Regions from separate parts of the Pseudoalteromonas sp. JC28 genome, predicted to be linked through region 2. Evidence: riboswitches for the same ligand, from Rfam matches in the RefSeq annotation. Region 2 holds a riboswitch; the other holds the start of a gene.
The links. A riboswitch is a leader RNA that binds a small molecule or an ion and turns the genes downstream of it on or off. The one in region 2 is predicted to bind cobalamin.
Positions count from the first base shown of each region.

Region 1: another riboswitch for cobalamin. It lies ahead of DS891_RS18600 (TonB-dependent receptor); the one in region 2 lies ahead of DS891_RS11340 (ABC transporter ATP-binding protein).

Region 1 is NZ_QOKX01000008.1:181,009-186,139, reverse strand. It holds gene msrA (peptide-methionine (S)-S-oxide reductase MsrA) at 1-480, shown strand, start outside; gene DS891_RS18605 (hypothetical protein) at 522-1,499, opposite strand; gene DS891_RS18600 (TonB-dependent receptor) at 1,660-3,522, opposite strand; cobalamin riboswitch at 3,557-3,803, opposite strand; gene DS891_RS18595 (YajQ family cyclic di-GMP-binding protein) at 3,893-4,375, opposite strand; gene DS891_RS18590 (VanZ family protein) at 4,528-4,878, shown strand; gene DS891_RS18585 (ketopantoate reductase family protein) at 4,871-5,131, shown strand, end outside.
Region 2 is NZ_QOKX01000004.1:340,435-345,565, reverse strand. It holds gene DS891_RS11355 (adenosylcobinamide-GDP ribazoletransferase) at 1-624, opposite strand, end outside; gene cobT (nicotinate-nucleotide--dimethylbenzimidazole phosphoribosyltransferase) at 624-1,679, opposite strand; gene DS891_RS11345 (iron ABC transporter permease) at 1,672-2,697, opposite strand; gene DS891_RS11340 (ABC transporter ATP-binding protein) at 2,694-3,491, opposite strand; cobalamin riboswitch at 3,561-3,716, opposite strand; gene DS891_RS11335 (histidine phosphatase family protein) at 3,707-4,306, opposite strand; gene nqrM ((Na+)-NQR maturation NqrM) at 4,387-4,599, opposite strand; gene DS891_RS11325 (FAD:protein FMN transferase) at 4,700-5,131, opposite strand, start outside.

The DNA.
Region 1 (5,131 bases), on a different contig from region 2:
GCGGCATTTCGCCGCGTCAATGGCGTTGAGTCAGTGCAATCAGGTTACGCAGGTGGCCACACAGATAATCCCACCTATCAAATGATATGTCGGGGAGACAGTGGCCATGCTGAGGTAGTCCAACTGCAATTTGATGCCGATATTGTCAGCTTTGATACTTTGCTTAATATGTTTTTTACTCTGCATGATCCAACGCAGTTGAACCGCCAAGGCAACGACATTGGTACTCAGTACCGTAGTGTGGTGTTTTATCATGACCAGCAGCAACAGCAGCAAACTCAAGATTGTATTGCGCAGCTTCAAAGCCAGTTAAGTGAAAAAATAGTGACTGAAGTTAGCCCAGCGCCTGAATTTTATCCTGCTGAGCACTATCACCAAGATTATTACACTGAAAACCCAAACCAAGGCTATTGCAGTGTGATGATTGCCCCTAAAATTGCAAAATTTGAAAGCTATTTTGCGGCAAATTTAAAGCACTAAACTTGTGTGCCGAACGCAATAGATTGCGTTCGGCTTACGCCTTACGGCAACATAGGTATAGCAAATACATAAAAACTAGTGCGGCCATCTTTAATCCGCAAATGCCCACGCGTTACTTCCATTTCTAAATTCGCAGTATCACCAGGTCTTAAGGTATCTAAGCCTTTAAGCGGAACAACACCTGAATTGATTAACTGGGCATTGTGTTTAATGACCTGCGGAATATCTTCGCTCATATCCACACCTAAGAATTCAAACACATCAATCACAATACGGCTAAATTCAGTATAAAGCTTGTCAAAAATCCCCGGAGTCAAGGTATCTATCAAATCGAGGATCCACGGCAGCTCTACTTTTGTCGTCACCACAGGCTTAAAGCTAGAAATTAAAGGATCTAACTCAAGCTGCTGGGTACGTACATCATACTTACCTTTGATGGTGACATTTTCGTTGTTAATATAGACATGGATATAAATATTCATCCCAAGCTGCTTCTTACGGAACTTAGCGTAAGACTTCAAATCGAAACCATCGATCAACACCGGTACTTTATTTTGCGCATCAACTCTACCTGCGATTTTCATATGCATAGTGCCGTAGAGGCTAGTCGTGTGGCTCACTTTATTTGAACTAGATTGTGCGGCAATATTGTTGACGATATCGGTCGTCAACTCTTTGTAGTTATGTTCCACATTCGAAAATTGCTGATGAATAATATCTGAAACCTGCGTATACATTTCCTTTGGACCTTGGCTAGATGTTGTCCTGCCAGTAGACCAACACTCGCCACCGGTATAAATCACAGGCACAGATATAGGCGTTAGGTGATCGTTGCCGGGGTGACGATAGTACATCATGCTGCGGATCCGACTACAGGTTTGCGATGGCGCGTTAAACCAAGCGAAATCGCCCGCCATTGATTGTGTTGAAAATTGAGGTTCAAGCTGGTTTTCAGGTAGCGAAGCTTGCGCTGATGTGACAATCCCAAGCGTGAGTAACCCAAATAATAGTGACTTCATGTTCTTTTCCTTAAGGTAGTAATAATACAAATCAAATCTATTATCAACCACACATAAGGCAGAACACCAGTTACAAATGTAATGCAACTAAATGATAAATAAGAAAAGTGATCCATTACTCACGATGGATCACTCTGGGTATTGAAAAGCTTTTAACGTATTAGAAGCTGTAGCTCACACCAACGTAGGCTTGTCTACCTAGTGGCTTATAGCCCAGTAAAGAGCCATCTTTTGCTTCGCCCGCTGTGGCATTGAAATAACGCTTATCGGTTAAGTTTTCAATACGGCCATTTAACTTGAATCCGTCGAAAAACGTATAGTTAGCAGCTAAGTTAAACAGCGTATATGACGGTAAAGTCACTGTATATGCACCTTCAGCTCCCCATACTTTATCGTCGCGATTACCTCTATGGACTAAGGTCAGTGTTGCGTCGACATTTTCCCACTCTTTACTGACTGAATAAGTTAAGGTGCGTCTCGCTCTGCGCTGTAATTGCTTATCGGTATCTGCGTCTTTAGCACTCACATAGCTCACATTTACCGTATGCTCGATACCAAAGTTGTCTTCAATTTCAACAGAAAGATCAGCACCTTCAAAGTCAGCGCGCTGAACATTGTAAGGGATGTATTTCCATTTATCATTTTGCTGATAAACGATTTTATCGGTAATACGGTTATCGTATACCGCAGCTTCCACACGGAAGTTCTCGCCGCTCCATGTAACAATAATTTCGTTATTAGTAGCTTCTTCTGGCTTAATATTTGGGTTAGGTAAATAGTAAGGACTATCAATCACAAACGCCTGTGATAAAGAAGGTGCTCTAAAGGCAGTACCATGATTCAACTTAACACTTAGGCCATCCATGAGTTGCTTGCCGACAGCAACCGTGTAGGTGTTTGCACGACCATGAAAATCATAATCATCCGTTCTCAGTACAACCTCTGCCAGCCAATTTTCATCGTTGTAAAACCCACCGAGTGCTAAAGATAAATTATCACGCTCAGGCTCTGAAAAAGAGGCGGTAGAATCACCAACATCTTCATTTAGAAAGGTAAAGTTACCCGTGAAGATCAAAGCTTCAGTTAAACTATATTGCGACTGATATTCAAATTGGCTGCGTTTGGTGACATAAGCGTTATCGTCAGCACTATTACCGATTTGAACATTTTGTTCCTTACCTAAGCTGTATGACGCACTTTGGCTAAACTTATCAGTACGTCTTTTCCACGCCAACTTATTGGTGTAGTTATGGAAACGGTAAGCATCACTACCAAAAGAGTCATACTCCCCCTCACCTTCACTGTACTGTGAACGTAAGCTAAAAATGCCACTTTCTTCATCACCATACTGCACATTTAAACCGGCATTACCGTTATAATATCCATCACGGTCATGGTTTTTTGTGATTGCAGCTTCAGGGTCTTTCTCAATCACATCATAGCCATCGGTATGAGTGTAACCCGCATTAGCTGCAATACTAAACTTGTCTTTTTTGTAATTTACCGTCGCTTCGGTCTTGGAGTAATTGTTACTCCCAGTCGTAAACGCGATAGTATTGTTATTCCCTTCGCGACTAATAATGTTAATCACGCCAGCAATGGCATCTGAACCATAAATCGCAGCTTTGGCACCACGAATGATCTCAATTCTTTCGATGCTATTAAGTGGTAAATTAGTGAGCGAATTGTCACCGGAGTTTGCATCCGTCACTCGAACCCCATCGATTAACACTAGCGTATGCTTAGCGTCATTACCGCGTAGGAATAAACTCACGCTTTGGCCAAAGCCACCGTTTCTAACAGCTTGAATACCAGCGACATTATCGAGTAGCGATACGACATCTTGAACATTGCTTTTTTCAATTTCAGCGCGACCTATAACCGTAATGGCAGACAGTGCGCTTTCTAGAGATTGTTCAAATTTATTGGCAGTAACAGTGATATGTTCAACATTTTGATCCGCAAATGCTGAAAAAGAGAGCGCCGTCGCTATCGCCGCGCTTAGAGCAGTTTTATTTAACATGGTTTCCCCTAACTTGTACCCACCGTACAAGAACACAAAGTGACTGTTTCAAGGCCGGTCTCCGGGCTCAGTAAATCTGCAGATTAGCAGTTCACTCTACCGTTGCGGGGGCAGCGCTGGCATAGAACCGATCCAAGCTAATCACGTGTAATAAACTGTCTTACTCAATTTATTATTGATTCACGCAATTAGATGTTCCCTTGTGTTCGCACCAGTTTCCCGATTATCTATACACTTAGCAACCACACTAGGTTGTGTACAGCACCTTGAAAATGCGAGGCTATTGTCTTGGGTTTCGGAATGATTGTCAATGGACGTCTAGAAATCCAAAAGTGCAATCTATGCACTTTTGGAATGGAGTAAAGCGTAATTAGTCGCGGAAGTTTTTGAATTGAAATGGTTGGCCAAGCTCACCGGTACGAATCAATTGCATCGTTTCTTGCAAATCGTCACGCTTTTTACCCGTTACACGCACCGTATCGCCTTGAATTGATGCTTGAACTTTAACTTTTGAGTCTTTAATAAGCTTAACCAGTTTTTTCGCCATCTCTTTGTCGATGCCTTGTTTTAACGCCACCTTGCGCGATACGTATTTGCCTGAACGTTCAATGTCTTTTAGCTCAAAGCTTGCCACATCAAGGCCACGCTTTGCCGCTTTACCCACTAACATATCGAACAACTGCATAACTTGCTGTTCTGCTTCCGCTTTAAGGTTGATCATTTCACCGTTAAGCTCGATTGATGCATCTACGCCACGAAAATCAAACCGCGTATCAAGCTCGCGAACCGCGTTGTCTACAGTATTTTTTGCTTCTGTCATATCAATTTCAGATACAATATCAAATGAAGGCATGCTTCTCTCCTAAAGTCATTTTGGCTCGATTATAGCAGTTTATGCTTAATTTGAGTTACTTTAAGTTTTTAAACAGCGTATTAGGATGTTCACCCAATGGACAGTTTTCGATGGTATACTGCTCGCTTAGTCATACAGAAGTAGGATGTATTGTGACACGGCGCGTTTATAAAGCTCTTTTGATTATCTCTTTAATTATATGTACGGTGCTATTCGCAAAGGAAATTAGCTTGTCTCCAAAGCTGTTCCCAAATATCGATAAAGTGGCGCATTTTGGTGTATTTTTTGTGCTTGCGTTTATCTCTCACCATGCTTTTAAAGTGAAAGTATGGACACACATAGTACTGCTGTCCTTGTATGGTGCAGGAATTGAGTGGATGCAACATTCATTACCGTATCGCCAAGCATCTACCGCTGATTTTTTCGCTGATTTAGCCGGTGCGGTCAGTTATTTTGTTCTATTTTATATTTGGGCAAGTTGGCGCAACAGAAAACATGGCTAATATACATATTTTAGGTGAAGGGGCGATAGGATTACTGCTCGCCCAGCACCTTAGTCAATCTCATCAAATTACGCTGATCACTCGAAATAAACGCGCGGCGACTTATCGCTATCAAACAGCAAGTATTCAACAAACCATCCCATGCAGCACCAAAACACTTGCAGAACTCCCTGCCAGCAGTATAGATACGCTAATCATTCCCGTTAAAGCATATCAGGTCATCGAAGCACTCCGAGCGCTTCGCCCTACACTT
Region 2 (5,131 bases):
CAGTGAAAGCGCAAGCCATGGCCAACAGAAAATTAAAATCGCAATGGTAGTGAGCGTAAGGCGGGTCGCCGCAGCACTCGATATATGTTTCGCTACCGGCTTAACTTTGCTCAGCTCATCAGCCTGTACATAGTTAAGCGCACCGATTAAAGACACCGCAAAGGCACGACTTAGGCTATGGGCTAAAATAAGTGCAGCGAGTGTCACAGCAAAGTCATTAAAGAGCATGGTCAAAAGCGAAAATTTGGCCAATAACAGCAATATCAGCGCACAACTACCGTATGTACCAAGACGGCTATCTTTCATGATCTCAAGCTTTTGTTCACGGCTCCAGCCACCGCCAAAACCGTCAAAAACATCGGCAAGACCATCTTCGTGAAAAGCCCCGGTAAGTAAAATACTCGCAGCCAGTACGACAACGGCACCAAACATTGGCGATACACCACTACTGGCAACATAGCCAAGTATGGCCGAGAAGCTACCAACAAATAAACCAACTAAAGCAAAGTAACCACTCACTTCGTTAAGTTCATCAGATGAAGGGGCAGGATCCAAACGAATTGGCACCCGCGTTAAAAACACCACGGCAAGCTTAAACAGTCGCCACTCTTGTTGCCACTGCATTATGCGTCTACCACTTGCGTAACATAGGCATCGGCAAAGCTTGCCATTTCGCAAAAGAAGCCTAGCGCAGCTTGTAATAATGGAAGCGCTAGAGCGGCGCCCGTTCCCTCACCCAAGCGCATATCTAAATGCAGTAATGGCTCAGCGTTTAACTGCTCTAACATTAACTTATGGCCTTGCTCCATAGAGCCGTGAGCAAACACCATATATTGCTTACTTTGCGGTGCTATTCTACTTGCCAACATAGCCGCTGCGGTGGAGATGAAGCCATCCACTATGATTACTTTTTGTGCCCGAGCAACCGCCAGCATGGCACCAACCATTTGCACAATTTCAAAGCCACCCAGGCGCTGCAAAATTTGTTCTGGTGTCGCAAGCTTATCTTGATGATATTCTAGAGCCTGTTTGATAAGTGCCCGTTTTTTGCAAAGCGTTTCATCGTCAACGCCTGTACCGCGCCCCACACATAATTCCACACTCGCCCCGCTGAGCGCCGCTAAAATTGCAGCTGCAGAACTGGTATTGCCAATCCCCATCTCACCAAAAGCAATCACGTTGCTACCCACTTCAATAGCGGGCATCACCACTTGCTCTCCATATTCAAGTCCTTGCTTGAGCTGCATTTCGCTCATCGCGGGTTGTTTATGGAAGGCATGAGTAATATCGCCAAGTCGCTGCGAGCGCAAATTCGGCGCAGGCTCGCATGGCACTAATGTGCCACAGTCTACTACGGTTAACTGCCAACCAAGTTGCCGACAAAAGACATTGATCGCGGCCCCCCCCTGCACAAAGTTTGCAACCATTTGCCCAGTTACTTCGCTTGGCGCAATAGAAACCCCTTGGCTTGCAATACCATGGTCGCCCGCAAAAACAAACATTGCAGGGCGTGTTATTGCTAACTGCTCTATGTCTAATTGCGTCTGCCCTTGTGAGAAGATCTGTACTAGCTGCACAGCCAAAGCTTCAAGCTTACCTAGCGCACCTAGCGGTTTGGTTTTTAAGTCGATGCGCTGTTGAATAAGCGTGTTTAAGCGAGTATCTAACGGTTTAACCATGGGTAACTCCGACGCCTCCAGAGCGGCGATTTTTGAAAATAAGCAATGCTAAGAAGAACACGCTGCCAATGGCGGCGGTGATCACACCCACAGGAAGTTCCTGATTATCGATAAGCGTGCGCGACAATACATCCACCCATAGCATCAAAAGCGAACCGCAAAGCGCGGTGGCCACAAGCCCAATGACCTTTGCTTGCGAGATAAAAAAGCGTACGATATGCGGGATCATCAAGCCTACAAATCCGACTCCGCCGCACGCAGCCACAAGTACTGCGGTGAGTAAGGAGCTCAATAACAACATACCTATTCGCACTCGTCCTACATTCACGCCAAGCGTGGTGGCGCTCTCATCTCCGAGTAACAAGGCGTTGAGCGGCCGACGCATCACTAAAAGCGTGATAAAACTCAGCAACACGACCAAACATGGAAGCCATAGCCATTGCCAGCTCGCCCTTGCAAACGAGCCTAGATTCCAAAACAAGATTGCACTGATGGCTTGAGGGTCACTCCAATAGAGCAACAAGCTAGTAAAGGCACTGAACAGAAAAGAAAGTGCGACGCCCGCCAAGAGCATAGTTTCTACCTGCTGTAGTGCATTGCGTTTTGCCACAAATAAAAGCAGCAAGATAGACAGCAAACTTCCGACAAATGCAGCCCCAGACATCATTAGGCTAGACTGTGCACCAAATAGCGCGATAAGCACCACCACACCGAATGAAGCACCTGAAGAAATACCAAATAAATAAGGATCAGCTAGAGGGTTACGCGTCACGGTTTGTAAAATAAGACCCGCTATCGCCAGTCCTGCTCCCGCACTCATCGCCAGTAACGTCCGTGGCAGACGAAGCTCAACTACCACCCGTTGTTGAAGTACGCTGGGATCGAAATTAATAATCGCTTGTATAACCGTATGCCAAGATAAATCAATCGCACCGATCTTAAGTGCCATCAGCATGCTAAAACAGCACAAGGCCAATAGCAGTATCGATATCAACGCGATCCGCTTTGCGGCAATCATAATTGATACCCGTAATGAAAGCGTATATGTGGGATCTCACTGTTATTTGGCGGATGACGGACAGTAGAAACCTCTGCGCATACCCCAAAAACTTGGCTTAATAGGGTTTCGTTAATGACTTCAAGTGGCAACCCATCTGCAACAAGCTCACCGTTATTTAATACTAATAAGCGATCGCACAAGGCGCTAGCCAAATTTAAGTCGTGAAAAGACGCAATAATAGTAACACCAAGCTGTTTGGCCAGCTCCATAATTTGGATTTGATATTTAATGTCCAAGTGGCTGGTGGGCTCATCCATTATCAATACTTGAGGCGCTTGCACCATGGCACGTGCGATCATTGCCCTTTGCTTCTCCCCACCAGACAAGGAGCTAAAACATTGCTCTAATTTATGGCTCAATCCAACCTGCTCAATGGCATGTAAGATTGCCTGTTTTTCAGCAGCCGTCGTTGTCGCGAGCAGTGATTTGTTCGGTGTTAGCCCCATCAATACCATATCAAATAATGGCAGAGTAAACTCAGCGGGGATCTCTTGTAGCACCACAGCAACATGTCTCGCGTAGGCTTTACGTCCATAACTAGCTAGCGGCTTACCATTGAAAAGTAGCGACCCAGAACTTGGCGCGGTGTATTGATATAAAGTGCGCAGCAAAGTAGACTTTCCAGCACCATTCGGTCCGAGCAAACCAATAAAATCACCCGAATTAATAGCAAAGCTGAGTGCCTTTAAGATGGCTTTACCACCAAGCTGCACGCTAAGTTTATCGACTTGAAACTGTGGAGTGACTGCCATAGCACCTCTGATTGGGCACGGCAAAGTAGTAGCTTATAGACAAGCGACAACTTTGACTTAAGTCTGCCCGCTTAAGTATATAGATAGGCCTTGGTATCTGACTTATGCAAGAGGTAACACTCATACACTTACAGTTGCGGGGACAGTTGAGGACTCACACCTCATTCCCAATATCTGCCTATCACGAAATTTGCAATATTATGAAGTCTAGACGTCTAAAATACAACTTTTGGCCAAGCAGTTTGGCTGCTGTCGTAAAACACCTCAACTTTTACTATACCCGCATAAGGAATATCTATCTTCGATTGGTATGCAGTAAGCTCAGGCGATAGGTCAAGAATAAGTGCTACAAGCGCTTTTATTACTCCTGCATGCGCTACGACGGCGGTACACTCTTTACTTGGCGACGCCAAAATACTGTGCCACCACGTGGCGACCCGATGATGAAAATCATACATAGACTCGCCCTCAGGAGGCGTGTGCAGCCAAGGGTTTTGCCAAAAGTCACCAATACTTGGAAATTGGGTTTCTCGCCAAAGCGTATCATAAGGTTGTCCATCCCATAATCCAAAATCAAATTCGGCGAGATTTGGCTCCACCTCAACGGGGAGTTGATACTGCTTTGCAAAGGCTGTGGCTGTATTCAGGCAGCGCTTCCTTGGAGAGCTAATAATACCCTGCAGGCCACTTAGGCTCGTTAACGATTGCAGCAATTGCTGAGCACCAGTACTACTGAGTTCGGGATCTGTCACTCCAAGTAAATGGCCTGATAGGGTCGTTTCACCATGACGAACAAAATATAGCTGCCGCTGCATTTTTACTTAACCTGAGGTTTGTTACCCAAAAAGCAAAAACGCAAGCTAAGCTTGCGTTTTCAATTAATATCATTCTACGGTTATAGGATCTGGTTTTCTTTCCACATCTCTTCTTTTGCTAACCGCTTTTTGCGTTTGTCGCATGGATCGTCGCAATCACAAATTTTGTCAATGCCCATTGAGCCCAAACCACCACAACTACTGGCCATGGATTTCTTTTGTACGATAACGCCTACTGCCATCGCAACAGCGATAAGCATAAGTAAACCGAAAGTAAGGAGGAATAAAGACATTATCTAGCCCCTTTTATTGCTACATTGAATTGAGTGACGACGCGCAAATTATACGCTTTCATGGCGTCACTCACAATTAAATTATGGGGTGTTGTACAGCTTAATTCAAGTACGGCTGAAATGCTTCACTCGCGTAACTCTTGATCCCTTCAGGACTTTTATACATCAAATACACGGGGAGTTGATGCTCAGTGGCATACGCCTTTGCACGCTCCGTGCCCATCACAGTCAATGCTGTCGCTAGGCCATCAGCCGTCATCGCAGATGGATGTAGTACCGTTACCGACACCAGCTCATGTTTAACTGGGCGACCCGTTGTTGGGTCAATAAGGTGTGTAAAGGTTTCACCATCCATTTCATAAAAAATACGGTAGTCACCTGAAGTTGCAATGCCATTTTTGCCAGGCTCTATCACGCGATGAATTTGGCGTTGACCAACAGGCGCATCGGGTTTCTCGATAGCAATACGCCACTCTCCATCCGGCTTCTTGCCAGAAACGCGAAGCTCGCCACCGATTTCTACCATATAGTC